Regions from separate parts of the Kitasatospora sp. NPDC054768 genome, predicted to be linked through region 1. Evidence: riboswitches for the same ligand, from Rfam matches in the RefSeq annotation. Region 1 holds a riboswitch; each other region holds the start of a gene.
The links. A riboswitch is a leader RNA that binds a small molecule or an ion and turns the genes downstream of it on or off. The one in region 1 is predicted to bind cobalamin.
Positions count from the first base shown of each region.

Region 2: another riboswitch for cobalamin. It lies ahead of ACWGKU_RS00155 (Nickel transporter NicT); the one in region 1 lies ahead of ACWGKU_RS03600 (cobalamin biosynthesis protein).
Region 3: another riboswitch for cobalamin. It lies ahead of ACWGKU_RS24560 (ribonucleoside-diphosphate reductase subunit alpha); the one in region 1 lies ahead of ACWGKU_RS03600 (cobalamin biosynthesis protein).

Region 1 is NZ_JBSHBN010000007.1:77,191-83,755, reverse strand. It holds gene ACWGKU_RS03605 (cobyric acid synthase) at 1-1,174, opposite strand, end outside; gene ACWGKU_RS03600 (cobalamin biosynthesis protein) at 1,171-2,163, opposite strand; cobalamin riboswitch at 2,271-2,402, opposite strand; gene ACWGKU_RS03595 (alpha/beta fold hydrolase) at 2,818-3,924, shown strand; gene ACWGKU_RS03590 (hypothetical protein) at 4,888-6,213, shown strand; gene ACWGKU_RS03585 (CDP-alcohol phosphatidyltransferase family protein) at 6,425-6,565, opposite strand, start outside.
Region 2 is NZ_JBSHBN010000001.1:32,916-39,480, forward strand. It holds gene ACWGKU_RS00145 (hypothetical protein) at 1-1,238, opposite strand, end outside; gene ACWGKU_RS00150 (ArsR/SmtB family transcription factor) at 1,297-1,680, opposite strand; cobalamin riboswitch at 1,763-1,975, shown strand; gene ACWGKU_RS00155 (Nickel transporter NicT) at 2,007-3,122, shown strand; gene ACWGKU_RS00160 (M24 family metallopeptidase) at 3,503-4,609, shown strand; gene efp (elongation factor P) at 4,688-5,251, shown strand; gene nusB (transcription antitermination factor NusB) at 5,256-5,693, shown strand; gene ACWGKU_RS00175 (thioesterase family protein) at 5,836-6,565, shown strand, end outside.
Region 3 is NZ_JBSHBN010000089.1:1,491-8,055, forward strand. It holds gene ACWGKU_RS24545 (helix-turn-helix domain-containing protein) at 1-304, shown strand, start outside; gene ACWGKU_RS24550 (DUF397 domain-containing protein) at 316-609, shown strand; gene ACWGKU_RS24555 (ribonucleotide-diphosphate reductase subunit beta) at 672-1,691, opposite strand; gene ACWGKU_RS24560 (ribonucleoside-diphosphate reductase subunit alpha) at 1,691-4,102, opposite strand; cobalamin riboswitch at 4,294-4,419, opposite strand; gene ACWGKU_RS24565 (GH12 family glycosyl hydrolase domain-containing protein) at 4,502-5,734, opposite strand; gene ACWGKU_RS24570 (glycoside hydrolase family 26 protein) at 5,797-6,565, opposite strand, start outside.

The DNA.
Region 1 (6,565 bases):
AGCCCTCCACCCGCTGCCCGTACGCCTCGCCGACCGGCCGCGCCAGCACCTTCTCGGCGCCGAACCGCACCTGCGTCGGCAGCAGGCCGAGGCCCTCGACGGCCCCCGCCCTCGACTCGACCTCGTCCACGATCGAGCGCGCCAGCATCTGGTAGCCGCCGCAGACCCCGAGGACCGGCAGCCCGGCCGCCGCCCGGGCCCGCAGCGCCGGCTCCAGACCGCGCTCGCGCAGCCAGGCGAGGTCGGCGACGGTGGCCCGGGTGCCGGGCAGCACCACCAGGTCGGCGTCGGCCAGCTCCTCCGGGCGGGTCGCCCAGCGCACCAGCACGCCCGGCTCCTGCGCGAGCGCGTCCATGTCGGTGAAGTTGGACAGCCGCGGGAAGCGCACCACGGCCACCCGCAGCACGTCCGCGCCGTACGGCCCGGGCCCGTCCGCCCGGTCCACCACCGTCGACAGGTCCAGCGAGTCCTCGGCGTCCAGCCAGAGCCCGGGCAGCATCGGCAGCGTGCCCAGCACCGGACGGCCGGTCAGCCCGTGCAGCATCTCCAGCCCGGGCGCGAGCAGCCGCGCGTCACCGCGGAACTTGTTGACGAACCAGCCGGCCACGTGCCGCTGGTCCTCCGCCGACAGCAGCGCCAGCGTCCCGTACATCGCCGCGAAGACCCCGCCGCGGTCGATGTCCCCGACCACCACCACCGGCAGGGCGGCGGCCGTCGCCAGGCCCATGTTGGCGATGTCGCGGTCGCGCAGGTTGATCTCGGCGGGCGAGCCCGCGCCCTCGCAGACCACCACGTCGTAGCGGCCACGCAGGTCCGCCAGGCACTCCAGGGCGCGCTCCAGCAGGACGGGCTTGCGCTCGCGGTAGTCCAGCGCGCCCACCTCCGCCACCGGCCTGCCGAGCAGCACCACCTGGCTGCGGCCGTCCGCGCCCGGCTTGAGCAGCACCGGGTTCATCGCCGCCTCCGGCTCCACCCGGGCGGCCTGCGCCTGCATCGCCTGGGCGCGGCCGATCTCGGCGCCGTCGGCGGTGACGAAGGAATTGAGCGACATGTTCTGCGCCTTGAACGGCGCGACCCGCACGCCCTGGCGGACGAGCCAACGGCAGATCCCGGCCGTCACCACGCTCTTGCCCGCGTCCGAGGTCGTCCCCGCGACCAGCAGCGCCTTGCTCATGCCCGTCCCCTCTTCCTCAGCAGCATCCGCAGCAGGACGTGCCCCGCGACCGTCGTACCCAGCGCCAGTGCGCCCACCCGCCGGGAGAGCGCACAGGCGCGCTCGATGTCGTCCACCGTCACCGGCCGCAGCTCCGCACCCAGTACGGGCCGGTGCTCCACCCTCTCGCCGTACCGCAGCGCCCCGCCCAGCCGTACGCCCACCGCGCCGGCGAACGCCGCCTCGGCCTGGCCCGCGTTCGGGCTCGGGTGCGCGGAGCCGTCGCGCCGCCAGACCCGCCAGGCCGTACGGGGCTCGGGCGCGGCGGCCACCGTCAGCAGCGCCGTCAGCCGGGCGCCCGGCCAGCCCGCCAGGTCGTCCAGCCGGGCCGAGGCCCAGCCGAACCGGGCGTAGCGCGGCGAGCGGTGGCCCACCATCGCGTCCAGGGTGTTCACGGCGCGGAAGGCCAGCAGGCCGGGCGTGCCGGCCAGGGCGCCCCAGGTCAGCGCGTTCACCACGGCGTCGGCGGTGTTCTCGGCCACCGACTCGACCACCGCCCGGGCGATCTGCTGCCCGTCCAGCGCGCTCGGGTCCCGCCCGCACAGGTGCGGCAGCCGCTCCCGGGCGGCCGCGAGGTCGCCCGCGGCCAGCGAGCGGCCGATGGTGCGCGCCTCCCGGGTCAGCGAGGTGCCGCCGAGCACCGTCCAGGTCGCGGCCGCCGCCAGCACCGCCCGGCTCAGCGGACGCCGGCCCACCGTACGGTCCAGGGCGAGCGTGCCCGCCGCGACCGCGCCCACGCACAGCGCCGTGTACCCGGCCCCCGCGCCGCGGTCGTCGCGCCACAGCCGACGCTCCAGCCGGGTCGCGGCGCTGCCGAAGACGGCCACCGGATGGCCCTGGCGGGGGTCGGCGAAGCGGGCGTCGGCGACATGGCCCGCGACGGCGCCGAGCGCGAACGCGGCGGCGCGGGCCAGCGGGCGCGGCGAGGAGGAGGGCCCGAGCGGGGTCATCGGGGGCACGGCGGAAGGCAGCTCGGAGTCCGGTGGGGCGGGGCAGCCTGCATCGCGTGCGTGTCCTCACTCAGGGTCCGCGCCCTGGATCGACGTGACGGGGGCGAGAGTCTCCTGGCTTCCGGGTCGAACGCACCCCCGGAGCCTTCCAGCGGCCGTCGACGGCCGCCGTGGCGATGTTCCGAGCGTGCTCCCCGGTGACAGTGGCGGGACCGCGCCGGAATTCCACCGGCTTCCTCTCCATGCCTCCGTTTGGCCCCAGGATCCCATCACGGGCCCGAACCGGGAGTCAACCGAGGTCACGGAGGGGTTGGTCACACGCGGACGCCGCCGACAGGCCGGGGATCGTCCGGCGCGGGGCCGCTGACACGCCGGGGGATCCCCGGCGCGGCACCGGTCCGCGGCCGGGCCGCTTCGTGCGTTCGGCGGCTGGGGCAGGACCGGGGCCACGCCTGCGGTTCGGTGGCAGGCACCGCGGAAAGCCCCCGCCGCCGCCCTCGCCGCCCTCGCCGCCCGCTTCCGGCACCTCCTCGGCGCCGCCGGGCCGCCGCCCGGGTGACCCGGACGGCCCAGCCCGGTGGCCGGGCGGACGGAGCGCCGGTGAACTGGTGCCCGAACACCGTCCGGTCCGTGAGTAACAGAGCGGGGAGCGAAATGCGTTGGGGAACCGCCGCCGTCGTGGCGGCCGCCGCGGTCGGGGCCGCCGTGCTGGTGATCGGCCGTCGGGCCTCCGAGCGGACGGTCCGTCCGGTGGCCGCCGTCCCGGAGTCCGGGCCGGTCGTGGTCCGCGGCCTCGCCCCCGGCCGCGTCACCTTCACCCGCGGCCCCGAGAGCCTGCGCCCCGGCCGCTGGGCGGTCGAGTGGGCGGACGGCGGGCACGCGGTCGTCGAGGAGGTCCTGCACAGCGACGAGCGGGGCGTCACCCGCCGGCTGCTCCGCGCCGACCGGGGCACGCTCACCCCCGGCACCGAGGTCCGCTTCACCCCCCGGGTCCACCTCGGCGACCCCACCGAGGCACTCGGCCTCCCCTTCACCGACACCACCGCCGACGGCGAGCTCGGCGCCCTTCCCGCCTGGTGGCTCGACGGCAAGCGCGGCACCTGGGTGATCCTGGTGCACGGCCCCGAGGCCGACCGCCAGCAGACCCTCCCGGTGCTCCCCGTCCTCGACCGGCTCGGCCTGCCCGCCCTCGCCGTCACCTACCGCGGCGACCAGGGTGCCCCCGCCTCCCCGGACGGGCTCAGCCACTTCGGCGAGACCGAGTGGCGCGACATCGAGGCGGCGGTACGGCTGGCGCTCGACAGCGGCGCGGGCAAGGTGATCCTCTACGGCTGGTCGGTCGGCGCGACCACGGCCCTCCAGACCGCGGCCCGCACCGCCTGGCCGCACGCCGTCAGCGGCCTCATCCTCGACTCGCCGGTGCTCGACCTCCCGGTCTCCGCCCGCCGGGACGCCGCCCGGGCCGGGTTCCAGGGCGTCGCCGCCGAGCTCGGGGCCCTGGCCGCGGAGGGCCGCACCGGCGTCGACCTCGCCGACTTCGCCCGCATCGCCGACGGCACCGACCTGCGGGTGCCCACCCTTCTCCTGCACAGCCCCGAGGACCGGATCGCGCCCTTCGGCACCGCCGAGAAGCTGGCCGCCGCCCGTCGCGACGTGGTCAGCCTCCAGGCCTTCCCCGGTGCCGACCACGCCACCCTCTGGAACACCGCTCCCGACCGGTACACCGAACTGCTCCGCCGCTGGCTCACGCCGCTGCTGTAGGGCGCCGCCGGCGGGTCCTCGCCGGCACGTCTCCCGGACGTGCCGCGGTCGGTGCTCCGCTTCCGCCCCTGCGGATCGGAACGCGGCCCCACCGCCGAGGTGGGAGCGGGCCCGTTGGGTCGACCCGTCGATCCGATCCGTCCGATCCATCCGATTCGTCCGACAGGATCCGCGAGGCCCGCAAGACCCACGGGCCGCGCCCTCGCCCCCCTCCTCGTGCGGGCGTTTCCGGCTGGGCCGCGCCGGCTTTTCCGGCGCGCTTCCCCCCTGCCCACGAATGAACGTTTCCCCCATTCCGCCGTAGGCGCGGGGGGAGTGGCGGGCGGCGCCTTAAGGCGCCGCCCCCTACCCCCGCCCCCCCCCCCCACGAATCGCCGCACCCCGCGCCCCGCGGTGCCCCCTCCAACCCCCGGCCGCCCAACCCCCCCCCGCGGCACGATCCCCCCGCCCCGCCCGTCATCCGTCCGGATTCGGACTGGACAGCTCCGCCGGAAGTCGGCGGAAGGGGATTCCCCGTGCGACCGGCGCGAAAACCACCCCGATGTCAGGGACAACAATTTGCCCGGCCACTGACCCCCCACCCGTACGCACGGTAACCGCCCGAGCATTCCCGGCGACCAGGATGATGCGAGTGGCATGGGCAGGTCACACGTTTCCGGCCAGGCGGTTTGCCGCTGTTGCCCGATCTTGCGGAGGTGCCGCCACCGGTCGCCCGGTCGTACGGACAACCGGATGTGACAGAAGGCCGGTACAAGGGGAAGACTGCTCGACGTGACGTCTCGGAACCCGCGCGACCGTGATGCCCCGCTCCCGCCGACGATCGGTACCGGTGCGACGGTGACCCGTCTCCCCGGAACGGCCCAACGGCCCGCCGGTGGCAGGCCGGGCGGGGCGGGTGTCCCCCGTAACGGAGTACCCCGGCGGCGAGGGCCCGCTCCGGCTCCCGGGCGGGGCAGGGTTCCCGTGCCCGAGGGCTTCCCGGCACCCGCCGAGCTGGCGCCGCTGGCCCGCCGGATGCTGGTGGACGCCGTCCGCGTCGCCCGCTGGGCCGGTGAGCTGGCCGAGGTCGACAAGCGCGGCGAACTGCTCCCCGAGGACGCCCGCGAGGCCGGCCGGGCGCTGGCCATGACGGTCGGCGCCGCCGCCAAGGCATGGGGGCAGGCGCTGCTGGTGGGCCTCGTGGAGCCCCGGGACGGCGGAGCCGGCCCCGGCTGGCGCCTGCACGCCTGGGAGTACGACGACGAGGCCGTGGTGCGCGGATGGTCGGCGATGTTCGACGCCTGGACCCTGCTCGCCCCGGTGCCGCCCGCCGCGCTGCGCGGCGTGTTCGCCGTGCTGGCCGGGCAGGCCGTGGACCAGGCCCCGCAGCTGCTCTCCTTCCTGCACCTGGTGGACGGCCCCGTCGCCGAGAGCGAACTGCTGGAACTGCTGCGCCGGGGCCTGGACGAGCGCCGGGTCGGCACCGGCCTCGGCGGACCGGGGCTGTCGCCGGTGCCGCACGCGGCCTCGGCCGTCTCCGCCGTCCGCGGCACCTGCCGCGCGCCGCAGATCGACACCCCGGCCGCGCCGGCCGATGTGGCCGCCGTCCTGGACTGGATGCTCGACGGCCTGGAGGCCGTCGGCGCCCTGGTGCGCAGGAACGATGCCGCGGAGCTGTCGCCGCTCGGCCACTGGGCGGTGCGGGCCAAGCTGGAGGAGATCTGCACGGTCGCGCAGACCGCGGCCGGGCACATCGAGCAGAGCGCCTTCGAGCTGCTGAACGCGTGTGCGGACTACTCGCCGGGCCCGGCTCGCGCCGAGTTCCGGGCGTGGGTCGCGGCCCGTCCGGCGGACCGGGCCGTGGGCGAGCTGCTGGAGGCCGCCCGGGGCGACGACGCGCTGGTGCGCGGACTGGCCTTCGAGGCGCTGCGGGTGGCCGGCGGCCCGGCCGAGCAGGCGGTGCGCGCGGCGGTGGACGCGCCGGTGCTGCGCCCCTACGCGCTGCTGTGGCTGGCGGAGCGCGCCGACGAGGGCGTCTCCCCGGCGGACGTGCTGGGTGCGGAGGACGCGGCCTGGCTCTGGGTGGACACCGCGGCCGCGGTGCTCGACCACGGCGAGACCGAGCTGCTGGTGGGCCATGTCGAGGGCGCCTCGGCGGGCGACCCGGTCCGGCTGTTCGCCCGGGCCCGGCAGTCCGGTCACCCGCGGGCGGCCTCGGTGCTGACGGCGGTCTCGGGCGTGCACCCGGACCCGGGCGTGGCCCGGGCGGCCCGCCGCTCGGCGTTCAGCGTGCACACCGGTGGCGCCTGAGTTTTATGACTTTTGCGGGGACGTTCGGGGTCCACGGCGACCGCGACGGCGGCTCCGGCGTCCGCCGTCGAGGTCCGCTCCGCTCTCCGCTCGGGTCTCCGCTCGGACGGCGCCTGAGCCCCGCACCCGCGCCGCTCGATTGTTATGACATACGAGAAGGGCCCGGAACCAACAGGTTCCGGGCCCTGACTCTTATGACTTTTGCGGGGACTCAGCCGAGCCGGGACTCCGCCCGCCGGGCGCGGACGTCGCCGACCTTCTGCCCCACCTTGCGGCGGATGACCAGCAGCGGTGCCATCGCCGCGAGCGTGATCTGGGCGAACGCGCCGACGTGCATCAGCTGGTTGCCACC
Region 2 (6,565 bases), on a different contig from region 1:
GTGCCCTCGCTCCGGCCCTCGACGTCGTACGCGGTGGGCCGGTCGACGGTGCCGGGGCACGGGGCCGGCCTGGGGTAGGGCGGCAGGGCCGGTTCGTCCCCGGGCTCGTCCAGCCCGGCCAGGAAGGAGTGCAGCAGCGGGCGCAGCAGCCGGGCGGATTCGCCGCGGTGGGCGAGCGAGCGGTCGGTGATCGCGCTCAGGTCGGCCGGGGCCCGGGCGAGGGCCTGTTCGACCTGGGCGGCGAGGTCCCCGTCCGGGTCGAGGACGGGCGCTGCCTGGCCGAAGGCGTAGCCGGGGGAGCGGGGGTCGAGTTCGGCGGCGCCGGTGGCGACGAGCAGGGTGCGGTGGTTCAGGGCGGCGCCGTAGACGGTGACCGATCCGTGGTCGCCGATCACGCAGTCGGCGGCGACGAGCGCGGCCTGCCAGCCCTGGTGGGGCGGGATCAGGCGCAGGCCCATCCGGCGGGCGTCGTCGAGCAGCGCCTCGGGGTCGTGGCGGCTCCACACGTTGGGGTGCAGGACGACGGCCACCGTGTACTCGTCGGCGGGGAGCCGGCGGACCAGCCGCCGGGGGAGGTCCGGGCGGCGGCCGAACAAGGAGTGCTCGCTCCAGGTGGAGCTGACGACGACGAGCCGTCGGCCGCCGGTGGCACCGAGCGCGGCGCGGTAGCCGTCGCGGGAGCGCCGGCTGCCGAGCATCCGGTCGAAGCAGGGGTCGCCGACAACCCGGGCGACGTCCAGCGCCTCGGGGCAGGAGTCCCGCAGCCGGTCCAGCTGCTCGGGGTGGGAGAGGCCGAGGACGTCCACGAACACCCTTCCGCGGTGCGTGAGTTCGTTGCGGGACAGACCGGCGGCGGTGACCGTGTCGCCGGTGGACTCGGTGACCAGCCGGTTGTAGCCGACGCCGTGCGGGAGGACGACGAGGCGGGCGTCCAGCCGGTGCATGGAGGAGTGGACGGCGCAGGCGACGGCCAGGTCGAAGCGGCGGCTGACGGCGTCCTCCCAGTCCAGCACGGTGAAGCCGGGCAGGCCGTGCAGGTACTCGTCCAGGGCGCGGTCGGCGAAGGCGGAGCCGGGGTTGACGGTGAAGTACCGCTCGATGCCGTCCGGGTTCAGCAGGGTCAGGACGTCCAGGACCCGGGTGGCCGAGGTGAGGGTGCGGGCGACCGCCAGCACGCGGGCCCTGACCGGTCGGGTGTTCCACCGGTCGGCGGGCCAGGCGTGGGGGCGGGACGGCACGTCATGATCGTACTCATCCGTTCCGGCCGCGGCGCGGTTCCGGGGCCGGGCCAGTGGGTCAGCCCGTGGCCGCGGTGGGCTCGTGGTGTTCGCCGGCGGCGCACTCGTCGAGGAGGGGGCGCATGGCCTCGTCCACGAGCTGGTAGCGCACCACGCGTCCGTCCCGGTCGCCGGTGACCACGCCGGCCGTGCGGAGCAGCCGCAGGGCCTGGGAGACGGCGGGGTCGCGCATGCCGGTGGCGACCGCGAGGTCGGTGACGGCGAGCGGCCCGGCCCGGTGGAGGGCGAGCAGCAGGGCGAGCCGGCCGGGGTCGGCGAGCAGGGAGAACCGCTCGGCCCAGGACCGGACGTGGGCCGGGTCGCCGATCGCGGCGATGGCCTCGCAGACCCGGTGCCCGTCGATGGTGCGGTGGCCCGCGCGGTCGGCCGGTACGAGATGCATGCGGACATTCTCGCAGGCGGCGGTCTGTGATCCTGGACACCTGCGCAGGTGCGCAACCTTGCACGGGTCGGGGCGTGGCCCCTACGGTGTTCCCCGCCGTGGTGCTCGGGAAGACCGGTGACGGACCCTCAGGGGTCCCAGCCCGGAGCGGCCCTCGCCACTGTGATCGGGTCGTTCCTCCGTCCGCGGAGGAACGTCGTCCGTACCCACGGAGCCACTGGGCGCCTCGCGCGCTTGGGAAGGCGGGTACGGGCGTCCCGTCAGCCAGGAGACCGGCCACGGCATCTCACGAGGTTTTCCACGAGGTGCTGGAGCGTGATCCGCAGATGACCCTGCCCGAAACCGTTGCCGCCGGGGCCGAACCGGCCCCCTCCGCGCTGCCCAGCTTCCAGTGGCGGCGCGAGGACACCGTCCGTACCGCCGGGCTGATGGCGGTGATCGTGGCCATGCACGTGGTGGCCTTCGGCACGCTGATCTTCCTGGTCGCACCCGAGAAGTACGCGGTCGGTACCCAGGTCTTCGGGGTGGGCCTGGGTATCACCGCGTACACCCTCGGGATGCGGCACGCCTTCGACGCCGACCACATCGCGGTGATCGACAACACCACCCGCAAGCTGATGGCGGACGGCAAGCGGCCGGTCTCGGTGGGCTTCTGGTTCGCCCTCGGGCACTCCTCGATGGTGGTGGTGATGGCCGCCCTGGTGGCGGGCGGCGCGCAGCTGGCGAACACCCTGATGGACGACGAGTCGACCACCCACAAGTGGCTCGGCGTGATCGGGACGACCACTTCCGGCGTGTTCCTCTACCTGATCGGCGCGCTCAACCTGGCGGCGCTGCTCGGCATCCTCAGGGTGTTCCGCTCGATGCGGGCCGGGAAGTTCGACGAGAAGGAGCTGGAGGCGCACCTCGACTCGCGCGGCTTCATGGCCCGGGTGCTGAACCGGGCGACCCGTTCGATCACCCGGCCCGGGCAGATGTTCCCGGTGGGCATGGTGCTGGGCCTGGGCTTCGACACCGCGACCGAGGTCACCCTGATGGTGATGGCCGGCTCGGGTGCCGCCTCCGGGCTGCCCTGGTACGCGATCGTCTGCCTGCCGCTGCTGTTCGCGGCCGGGATGAGCCTGTTCGACACCCTGGACGGGACGTTCATGAACTTCGCGTACCAGTGGGCCTTCGCCAACCCGGTGCGGAAGGTGTACTACAACCTGACCATCACCGGTCTGTCGATCGCGGTGGCCTTCATCATCGGCACCATCGAGCTGGTCGGGGTGCTGCACGAGAAGCTCGATCTGACCGACCCGGTCACCGGGTTCATCGCCGACATCTCGCTGGACAACGTCGGCTACGCCATCGCCGGGCTGTTCGTGGTCGTCTGGGCGATCGCGATCGGGTACTGGAAGCTCGCCGGGGTCGAGAAGCGCTGGACGCCCGAGGGCTCCTGAGCCACCCGGCCGCGAGCAGCGGCCTGCCCGCGCACGCCGGAACGGCGCTTCCCCGCGGTGGGGAGGCGCCGTTCGCGTTCCGGGGGCCGGGTGCGCCCCGGGTCGGCGCTCCTCGCGGAAGGCGACGTGCCGGCCGGCGACCGGGTCGTACTCGCACAGGACCGGCAGTGACAGATCCGTGACGGAACGTAGCGGACGGCGGGGGTTCGAGGGACCGCCGGGGGGTGCGGGGCTCCTCGGCGGCACGCTGCGTGGGGGGCGGGGTGCGGGCCCGAGGGGGACGGTGCCGCGGTCGCACAGGGGGGCGTGCAAGGGGTATTGGGGGTTCTGCCGGGGGTGCTCGGCGGGCGCTTCGGGCCGGGGGTTCGTAGGCTCGACGCATGGCGGATGCGTACGCGGGGCGGCGGGAGCGGGTGAGGGAGCACTGCAGTGCGGCCGGGGCCGATGCGGCGCTGATCACCCGTGCGGCGAACGTGCGGTACCTGACGGGCTGCGCGCCCTGCGGGGCGAGCCTGCTGCTGACCAGGGAGCGGGCGCTGCTCGCGCTGCCGGACGACCTGCCGCCGGACGACTCCGGGGAGCACCTGATCGCCCCTGACGTCACCCGGCTGCCGGTGGCGGCCGGGTCGGACTCCGCGCTGGCCGTCGCGGCCGTCGCCGCGCGGTCCGGGGTGTCGGGACTGGCGGTGGAGGAGCACGACCTGACCGTCACCCGGCACCGGGCGGTGGGGGGCCTGACCGAGGGGGCCCGGCTGGTGGACCTCGGTCAGACGGTCGAGCGGCTGCGGGTGGTCAAGGACGAGCACGAGATCGCCGACCTGCGGATCGCCGCCGAGATCGCCGACCAGGCGCTGGGCGAGCTGCTGGAGTCGATCCTGGTCGGCCGCACCGAGCGGCACCTGGCGATGGAGCTGGAGCGCCGGATGATCGACCACGGCGCCGACCGGGCCGCCTTCCCGGTCTCGGTCGGCACCGGCAGCCACTCCGGCCAGGCCGCCCACCAGCCCACCGACCGCCGGGTGGAGGAGGGCGACTTCCTGACCGTGGTGATGGGCGCCCAGTACCGCGGCTACGGCGTCTCCACCGCCCGCACCTTCGTGATCGGCGCGGCCCCCGCGCCCTGGCAGGTGGAGCTGCACCGGCTGGTCTTCCGGGCCCAGCGGGCCGGGCGGGAGGCGCTCGGACCGGGCGTGGAGCAGTGCGTGCCCGACCGGGCCGCCCGGCAGGTCCTGGAGGCGGCCGGCCACACCGAGGCCTCCCCGCACCCGGTGGGCCACGGCGTCGGGCTGGAGATCCGGGAGGCGCCGCGCCTCGGTCCGTCGGACATGGGTAAACTGGACAGCCGCGTGCCGGTCACCGTCGGTCCGGGGGTCCACCTCCCGGGCAGGGGCGGCGTCCGGATCGAGGACACGCTCGTCGTGCGCCCCCTCGAAGAGGGCGGGCCCGAGCTGCTCACCATCACCACCAAGGAGCTCCTCGCCCTGTGACCGCGGCCCCCCGGGGGCCGTGGAAGGCAGGACGCAATCCCTTGGTTCCTTGACAGCTATACAGGAGTTAGTGCGCCCGTGGCTTCCACGAACGATCTCAAGAACGGCATGGTCCTCAAGCTGGAGGGCGGCAAGCTCTGGTCCGTCGTCGAGTTCCAGCACGTCAAGCCCGGCAAGGGCCCGGCCTTCGTGCGTACCAAGCTCAAGGAGGTCCTGACCGGCAAGGTCGTCGACAAGACCTTCAACGCGGGCACCAAGGTCGAGACCGCCAACGTCGACAAGCGCGGCATGCAGTTCTCGTACAAGGACGGCGAGAACTTCGTGTTCATGGACATGGACACCTACGACCAGCTGACCATCGAGCCGTCGGTCGTCGGCGACGCCGCCAAGTACCTGCTGGAGGGCTTCGAGGCCCTCGTCGCGCAGAACGAGGGCTCGGTCCTCTACATCGAGCTCCCGGCCGCGGTCGAGCTGACCATCGCCGAGACCGAGCCGGGCGTCCAGGGCGACCGCTCCACCGGTGGCACCAAGCCGGCCACCCTGGAGACCGGCGCCGAGATCCAGGTGCCGCTCTTCGTCACCAAGGGTGAGAAGGTCAAGGTCGACACCCGCGACGGCAGCTACCTCGGCCGGGTGAAGTAAGTCCGTGTCGGCCGCACGCAGCAAGGCCCGCACCAGGGCCTTCCAGATCCTCTTCGAGGCCGACCACCGCGGGGTCGACCCGCAGCAGGTCCTCGCCGACTGGGTGGCCCGCGCCCGCGAGCCCAGGCCCGACGAGGGCACCCCGCAGGTCGGTGAGTACACCATGGAGCTCATCGAGGGGTACGTCCAGCACGCTCGTCGCATCGACGACCTGATCGAGCAGTACTCCGTCGGCTGGTCGCTCGACCGGATGCCGATCGTGGACCGCAACGTCCTGCGGCTCGGTGCCTACGAGCTGATCTGGGAGGACGGCGTCCCGGACGCCGTCGTCCTGGACGAGGCCGTCGAGATCGCCAAGGAGTTCTCCACGGACGACTCCCCGGCCTTCGTCAACGGCATGCTCGCCCGCTTCCTGGAGCTGAAGCCGAGCATCCGCCGGTAGGCAGGTGGACCTCGCGGACGGCCGTCGGACCCGAACAGGTGTCCGGCGGCCGTTCCGCGTTTCACCCGGTCGGCGTAGGGTGGGGACCTACTTGTCAGTAACTTGACGTCCGGAACCACGCGTGAAGGGCAGGTCCCCCCAGATGACCACCGCGATCCGCAGCGAGTTCGACCAGGGCATCGCCCTGACCAGGCACCCCGAGGAGGCCGGCCGCTACGACGCCGAGCTCGGCGCCGGCTGGCAGATCGGCGGCGGGGTGAACGGCGGACTGCTGCTCGCGGTGGCCGGACACGCGCTGTCGCTGGAGCACGGCACCCACCCGGACCCGGTGTCGATCAGCGGTTACTACCTGTCCGCCTCCACCCCCGGCCCGGCCACCGTCCGCACCGAGGTGCTGCGCACCGGCCGCGGCCTGTCCACCGGCACCGCCTCGCTCAGCCAGGACGGCGTCGAGCGGCTGCGGGTGGTGGCCAGCCACGGCGACCTCGCCACCGCCGACGGCGAGGTGCGCACCAGCGCGCGGCCGCCGCAGCTGCCGCCGCCGGACCAGTGCGTCGGCGTCGAGCACGCGCCCAAGGAGCTGATCGCCCAGGCCGCCCTGCTGGAGCGGTTCGACCTGCGGCTGGACCCGGCCACCATCGGCTGGGCGCTCGGGCAGCCCTCCGGCAACGGGCGGATCCAGGGCTGGTTCCGGCTCGCCGACGGCCGCGAGCCCGACCCGCTGCTGCTCCTGCTGGTCGCCGACGCGCTGCCGCCGGTCACCTTCGACCTCGGCATGCCGGGCTGGGCGCCCACCATCGAGCTGACCGTCCACCTGCGCGCCAGGCCCGTGCCCGGCTGGCTGCGGGTCACCCACGCGACCCGCAACCTGG
Region 3 (6,565 bases), on a different contig from region 1:
ATCGGTTATGCGTGAGCAGCTCGACTTCCTGGTGGCGAGTGCCGAACAGCCGAACATCAACATCCAGGTCCTGCCGGAGGAGTCAGACGTTCATGCTGCGCTCTTTGGGCCCGTCGCCATCTTGAGCTTCCCCGAGGCGACGGAAACGGACGTGGTGTACGTCGACAGCCTGCTCAGCACGCTCTACATCGAGGAGCCGGAGGAAGTGTTCAAGTACACCAACCTGTTCCGCAGTGCCCTGGCGGAGTCATTGCCGCGTACCGAATCGGTCGCACTCATCGAGCGCGCAAAGGACAAGATCTAGAAATGGCGAGTATGTTCCTGCCGTCCGCTTCCGCTGTCGGACTTGAGTGGCGTAAGTCGTCGTACTCGGGTGCGCAGAGCGACTGCATCGAGGTGGCTGGGGTCGTTGCGATCCCCGGACGTGAGTGGCGCAAGAGCAGCTACAGCGCTCAGGCGAACGAGTGCGTGGAGACCGGCCGGCTGATCCTGGGCGGAATGGCTGTCCGGGACTCCAAGGACCCGGGTGGGCCGGCGCTGGTCTTCCCGGCCGATGCCTGGTCGTCCTTCCTCTCCGGGGTCAAGTCCGGGGAGTTTTCGACCGACTGACATGACAGAGGTGCCCCGCACGGGCTGTGGCCGTGCGGGGCACCTCTGTTGGTTCGTACTTCCTAGAAGTCGTCGTCGAAGGCGACGGTGCCCTCGACGGCCACCTGGTACGCCGACACGCGGCGCTCGAAGAAGTTGGTCAGCTCCTGGACGTTCTGGAGCTCCATGAAGCCGAACGGGTTGGTCGACCCGTACCGGATCGGCAGGCCGAGGCGCGCGAGGCGCTGGTCCGCCACGGCCTGCAGGTACTCCCGCATCGAGGCGGTGTTCATGCCGGGCAGACCCTCACCGCACAGGTCCTGGGCGAACTGGAGCTCGGCCTCGACGGCCTCCTCCAGCATCTCCGTGACCTGCTTGGCCATCTCGTCGTCGAAGAGGTCGGGCTCCTCCTCGCGGACGGTGTCGACCACCGACATCGCGAAGTCCATGTGCATGGACTCGTCGCGGAACACCCAGTTCGTACCGGTCGCGAGGCCGTGCAGCAGGCCCCGGCTCCGGAACCAGTACACGTAGGCGAACGCGCCGTAGAAGAACAGGCCCTCGACGCACGCCGCGAAGCAGATCAGGTTGAGCAGGAACGCCCGCCTGTCCTCCTTCGTCTGCAGCGAGTCGATGTGGTCGACCGCGTTCATGTACTTGAAGCAGAACTGCGCCTTCTGGCGGATGGAGGGGATGTTCTCCACCGCCGCGAAGGCCGCGTTGCGGTCCTCCGGGTCGGGCAGGTAGGTGTCGAGCAGCGTCAGGTAGAACTGGACGTGCACGGCCTCTTCGAACAGCTGCCGCGAGAGGTACAGCCGCGCCTCGGGCGAGTTGATGTGCTTGTAGAGGCTCAGCACCACGTTGTTGGAGACGATCGAGTCGCCCGTCGCGAAGAACGCGACCAGCCGGCCGATCAGGTGGCGCTCGCCCTCGCTGAGCTTCGCCAGGTCGGCGACGTCGGAGTGCAGGTCCACCTCCTCGACGGTCCAGGTGTTCTTGATCGCGTCCCGGTACCGGTCGTAGAACGACGGGTAGCGCATCGGGCGCAGGGTCAGCTCGAAGCCGGGGTCGAGCAGCATCTTGCGGTCTTCGGACTGGGACATTACTGGCAGGCCTCGCAGGACTCGGGGTTCTCCAGGGAGCAGGCGAGGGCGGCTTCCTGCTCCGGGGTGAGGGTCGGGGTGTTCACGGGCACGGGCGCCGGCGCGGCGGCACGGGCGGCACCGGACGCGGCCTGGGCGATGCGGGTGGCCGGGCGGGAACGCAGGTAGTAGGTGGTCTTCAGACCGACCTTCCACGCGTAGGCGTACATCGAGCTGAGCTTGCCGATGGTCGGCGCCGCCATGAACAGGTTCAGGGACTGGCTCTGGTCCAGGTACGGCATGCGGGCCGCGGCCAGGTCGATCAGCGCGCGCTGCGGCAGCTCCCAGGCCGTCCGGTACAGCGAACGCACCTCGGCGGGCAGCCAGTTCAGCTCCTGCACCGAGCCGTTGGCGTCGCGCAGGGCGTCGCGGGTCTGCTGGTCCCAGACGCCGAGCTCCTTGAGCTCGCGCACCAGGTACGGGTTGACCTGGAGGAACTCGCCGGACAGCGTCTCGCGCTTGAACAGGTTGGACACCTGCGGCTCGATGCACTCGTACACGCCGGCGATGGACGCGATGGTCGCGGTCGGCGCGATGGCCAGCAGCAGCGAGTTGCGCAGGCCGGTCTCGGCGATCCGGGCGCGCAGCGCCGTCCAGCGGTCGGCCCACTGCGGGGCGGCCGTCGGGAAGTGGTCGATGTGCAGCTCGCCGCGGGCGGCGCGGGTCTCGCCGTACGCCTCGTGGCGGCCGAGCTGCTCGGCCAGGTCGGCGGAGCGCTCGTACGCGGTGAGCATGATGCGCTCGGCGATGAGGGTGGAGAGGACCTTCGCCTCGGCGGAGTCGAAGTCGATCCGCAGCTGGAAGAAGACGTCCTGGAGGCCCATCACGCCGAGGCCGACCGGCCGCCAGCGGGAGTTGGACGTCCCGGCCTCGGTGGTCGGGTAGAAGTTGATGTCCACCACGCGGTCGAGGAACGTCACGGCCGTACGGACGGTGGCGTCGAGGCGCTCCCAGTCCATGGCGCCGATCAGGTCGTCGGCCGTGGCGCCCGGGGCGACGTGGGCGCCCAGGTTGACCGAGCCCAGGTTGCAGACGGCGGTCTCGGAGTCGTCCGTGACCTCCAGGATCTCGGTGCACAGGTTGGAGGAGTGCACCGTGCGGCCCGGCAGCGCGGTCTGGTTGGCGGCGCGGTTGGAGGCGTCCTTGAAGGTCATCCAGCCGTTGCCGGTCTGCGCGAGGGTGCGCATCATGCGGGCGTACAGGGTCTGCGCCGGGATGGTGCGCACGGCCTTGCCGGCCAGCTCGGCCTTGCGGTACGCCTCGTCGAACTCCTCGCCCCACAGGTCGACCAGCTCGGGCACGTCGGCCGGGGAGAACAGCGACCAGTCCTGGTTGGCGTTGACCCGGCGCATGAACTCGTCCGGGATCCAGTGCGCCAGGTTGAGGTTGTGGGTGCGGCGGGCCTCTTCGCCGGTGTTGTCGCGGAGCTCCAGGAACTCCTCGATGTCGGCGTGCCAGGTCTCCAGGTAGACGCAGGCCGCGCCCTTGCGGCGGCCGCCCTGGTTGACGGCGGCGACCGAGGAGTCGAGGGTGCGCAGGAACGGCACGATGCCGTTGGACTTGCCGTTGGTGCCGCGGATCAGGCTGCCGCGCGAGCGGATGCGCGAGTACGACAGGCCGATGCCGCCGGCGTGCTTGGACAGGCGGGCGATCTGCGCGTAGCGGTTGTAGATCGAGTCCAGGTTGTCCAGCGGCGAGTCGAGCAGGTAGCAGCTCGACATCTGCGGGTGGCGGGTGCCGGAGTTGAAGAGCGTCGGCGAGGACGTCAGGTACTCCAGGCGGCTCATCAGGCCGTACAGCTCGGCCACCTCGCGCACGGACTGCTCGCTGTCGCCGACCGCCAGGCCACAGGCGACGCGGAGCAGGAAGTGCTGCGGGGTCTCGATCACCTTGCGGGTGATCGGGTGGCGCAGCAGGTAGCGGGACTGCACCGTGCGCAGGCCGAAGTACTCGAAGCGGTCGTCGCCCTTGGTGTCGACGAGCGCGTCCAGGGCGGCCGCGTGCTTGGTGACGAAGGCGGCGGTGGTGTCGCCGATCAGGCCCTCGGCGTGGCCGACGGCGATCGAGGCGGAGAAGGACACCGAGCCCTGGCTGTTCGCCTCGTCGACGATCTCCAGGGCGAGCAGGCGGGCGGCGAGCTTCGAGTACTGGGGGTCCTCGGCGATCATCGACGCGGCGGCATCCACGGCCAGCCCGCGCAGCTCGGCGAAGTCCGAGCCGGCGTGGCGGCCGCGCAGCGCGGCGGCGGCGACATGGCCGGGGTCGACCTCGGTGAGGTCGGTGCTGCGGTCGGTGAGCAGCCGCAACAGGGCGCCGCCGGGGTCGGAGACCGTCGGGTCGGTGAAGGCGGTGCCGGTGCCCTGGGCGGGCAGGGTGGCTGAGGCGGCGATGGTCAAGGCGCTCTCTCCTGGCGGCGATCGGCGGCGGTGATCGGGGGTACCGGGCCGATCGGGGCAGGGGAGCACGCACGCGGGCGCAAGCGGCGTCCGCGCGACGGTGGCATCCCCGGCCCGCCCGCGAGGCCCGGAAGGAAACTGCTCGTGCTGCCGGCCTCTGCGGGAGGGCCCGTGGCACACCGTCGGCAGGTGTTCGGACTCGCGGGGAGGGCTCGTGGAGCCGCCCGCTCACCGCTGCGGGGCAGTCCCGGATTCGCACCGGGTTCCCCTGCATCGACAGCAGGGACGAGCATACATCTAGTGCCGTGAGTCCGATGCAGCCCCACATGTTGTGTCGCGAAGTACAGTTGTTCGACTGTGTGTGCGATAAACTGCTCAGGCTGGAGGGTGCCATTCCTGGCCTGTGCGGGCCTCGCACGGGCGCATCCGGACCTGGGCGGTCCCGCTCGCGGCGGCGCCCGGATTCTCGACGCAGCGCCCGGTGCCCTGGTTCGCGAGCTGCCCCGTCGGGGTCACCCGCCAGCGCTGATCGGGGCGCGAGGTGCAGTCCGTGAGGACGGGGAAACCGAGGCCCGGATCCTCGACGCAGCGCCCGTTCTGCCCCACCGAGCCGTCGTCCCCCATCGTCCACGCCTGCGCGGGCGAGCCGTCGCAGGTGCCGGCGCCGATCGCGGCCGGATCGCCCGCCACCCGGCTGTCCAGGCAGAGACCGGGCAGGGCCGAGGTGATCGCGCCGCTGGGCTGCCCGGCGGCGGCCTGGAACGAGAACGAGTCGCTGCTGAGCCCGGCGCCCCCGTCCCAGATCTCGAACCCGGCCTGGACGGCGCACAGGTACGAGCCCGCCGGGACGTAGCCGCGCTGGACGGCGTCGCGGGTGAAGGCCCGCAGGTCCAGGTCGGTGACGGAGGTCGCGCTGGTGGCCATCTCGTAGGTGATCAGGGTGTGGCTGCTCTTCTTCGGCGCCTCGTACACCCGGTAGGAGGCGCCGCCGACCTGGAGCTCGCCGGCCTGCCGGCCGAACGGGGTCTTGCCGTTCCCGCGCAGCCAGATCATCAGCTCGGCGCTCTCGGTGAAGGAGCAGCTGGTCCGGCTGTTGCTGTACCAGACGTCGTACGAGGCGTTGTAGACGCCGCTGTCGATCTGCGTGGTCCGCCAGCTGCTGGTGGCGTAGCGCAACTTGTCGACCGCGATGGGTAGCGGGCCGGTGCCGGGCTGGAGCTGGGTGCTGATGTGCGGGTACGCGCCGGGGCCGCGGTCCGGGTCGGTCAGGCTGGCGGGGCCGATGCCGCTGCGGGTCACCCGGAAGCCGCTTCCGCCGTCGGTGCCGCTGATGCAGAGGCCCCCGGTGGCGTTCCACTCGTTCGGGTTGATCAGGTAGCGGCCGGAGTCGACGGCCTGGGCGGGGTAGCGGTTCTCCCCGGTGGAGCAGATCTCGCCGGCGGTGGCGGCCGGCAGCGGGGCGACCGCGGGGGCGGTCTGGTCGGGCTGCCTGCGGTCCCGCGGGAGCAGCACGGCGCACAGGATCAGCGCGATCACGATGGTCGGCGCGAGCCACCACCACGAGCGCCGGGTCGCGCGCCCGGTTCCGGGTACGGCGGGGGTGGTCATGGGGTTCTCGCCTCCCTGCTGCGGTGTTGTCGGCCGGTACGAGGGCCGGCTCGGCGGCGCGCTCACCCGGCGGGGGTGGAGCTCGACCGGGGCCGGGTCGCGGGGGAGGTCGGCTTCTTGACGGGGGGCTTCGTGGTGGAGCCGGCCGTCGGGCTCGGAGTGGTCGGGGGATCGGTCGTCGGGGCGGGCGCGGGGGCCGGCGGCGCGGCGGTCAGGGCCGGCTGGGAGCGGATGGTCCAGGGCGTGTTGTAGCGGGGCGCGGAGACCCCGGCCGCGAACGCCTCGGACGCGGCGCCGGACGCGGCGACCCTCCAGTCGACCTCCTTGCGCGACTCGTACCAGATCACGCCGATGATGTCGGGGTGCTGGGGGAGCTGCGCGAACATCTCGGTGATCCACTGCGCCTTCAGCCCCGAGGTGTCGGTGGCCCCGGTCTCGGTGATCACCACGGGCTTCTTCGTGAACGCCCGGATCTGCTCGATGGTCGGCTGGAAGATCTGGTCGAACGACTTGTACTTCTCGACGCCGGTGGTGCCGTAGTAGCCGGACAGGCCGACCCAGTCGACGTAGTCCTCGCCCGGGTAGAGCGTGTTCAGGCTGGTGGCGTTCTCGTAGTCGACGTTGGGGCTCCACACCCAGGTGACCCGGGTGGCGCCGACCTGCTTGAAGATGTCGTGGACGTGCTGCCACGCCTGGACGTACTGGCCCTTCCGGTTGCCGTTCGCCTGCTCGGTCCAGGGGTACCAGTAGCCGTTCATCTCGTGGGCGAAGCGCAGGGCGATGGGGTAGCCGAGGCCCTTGACGCCCTCGGCCCAGGTCCTGATGTAGTCG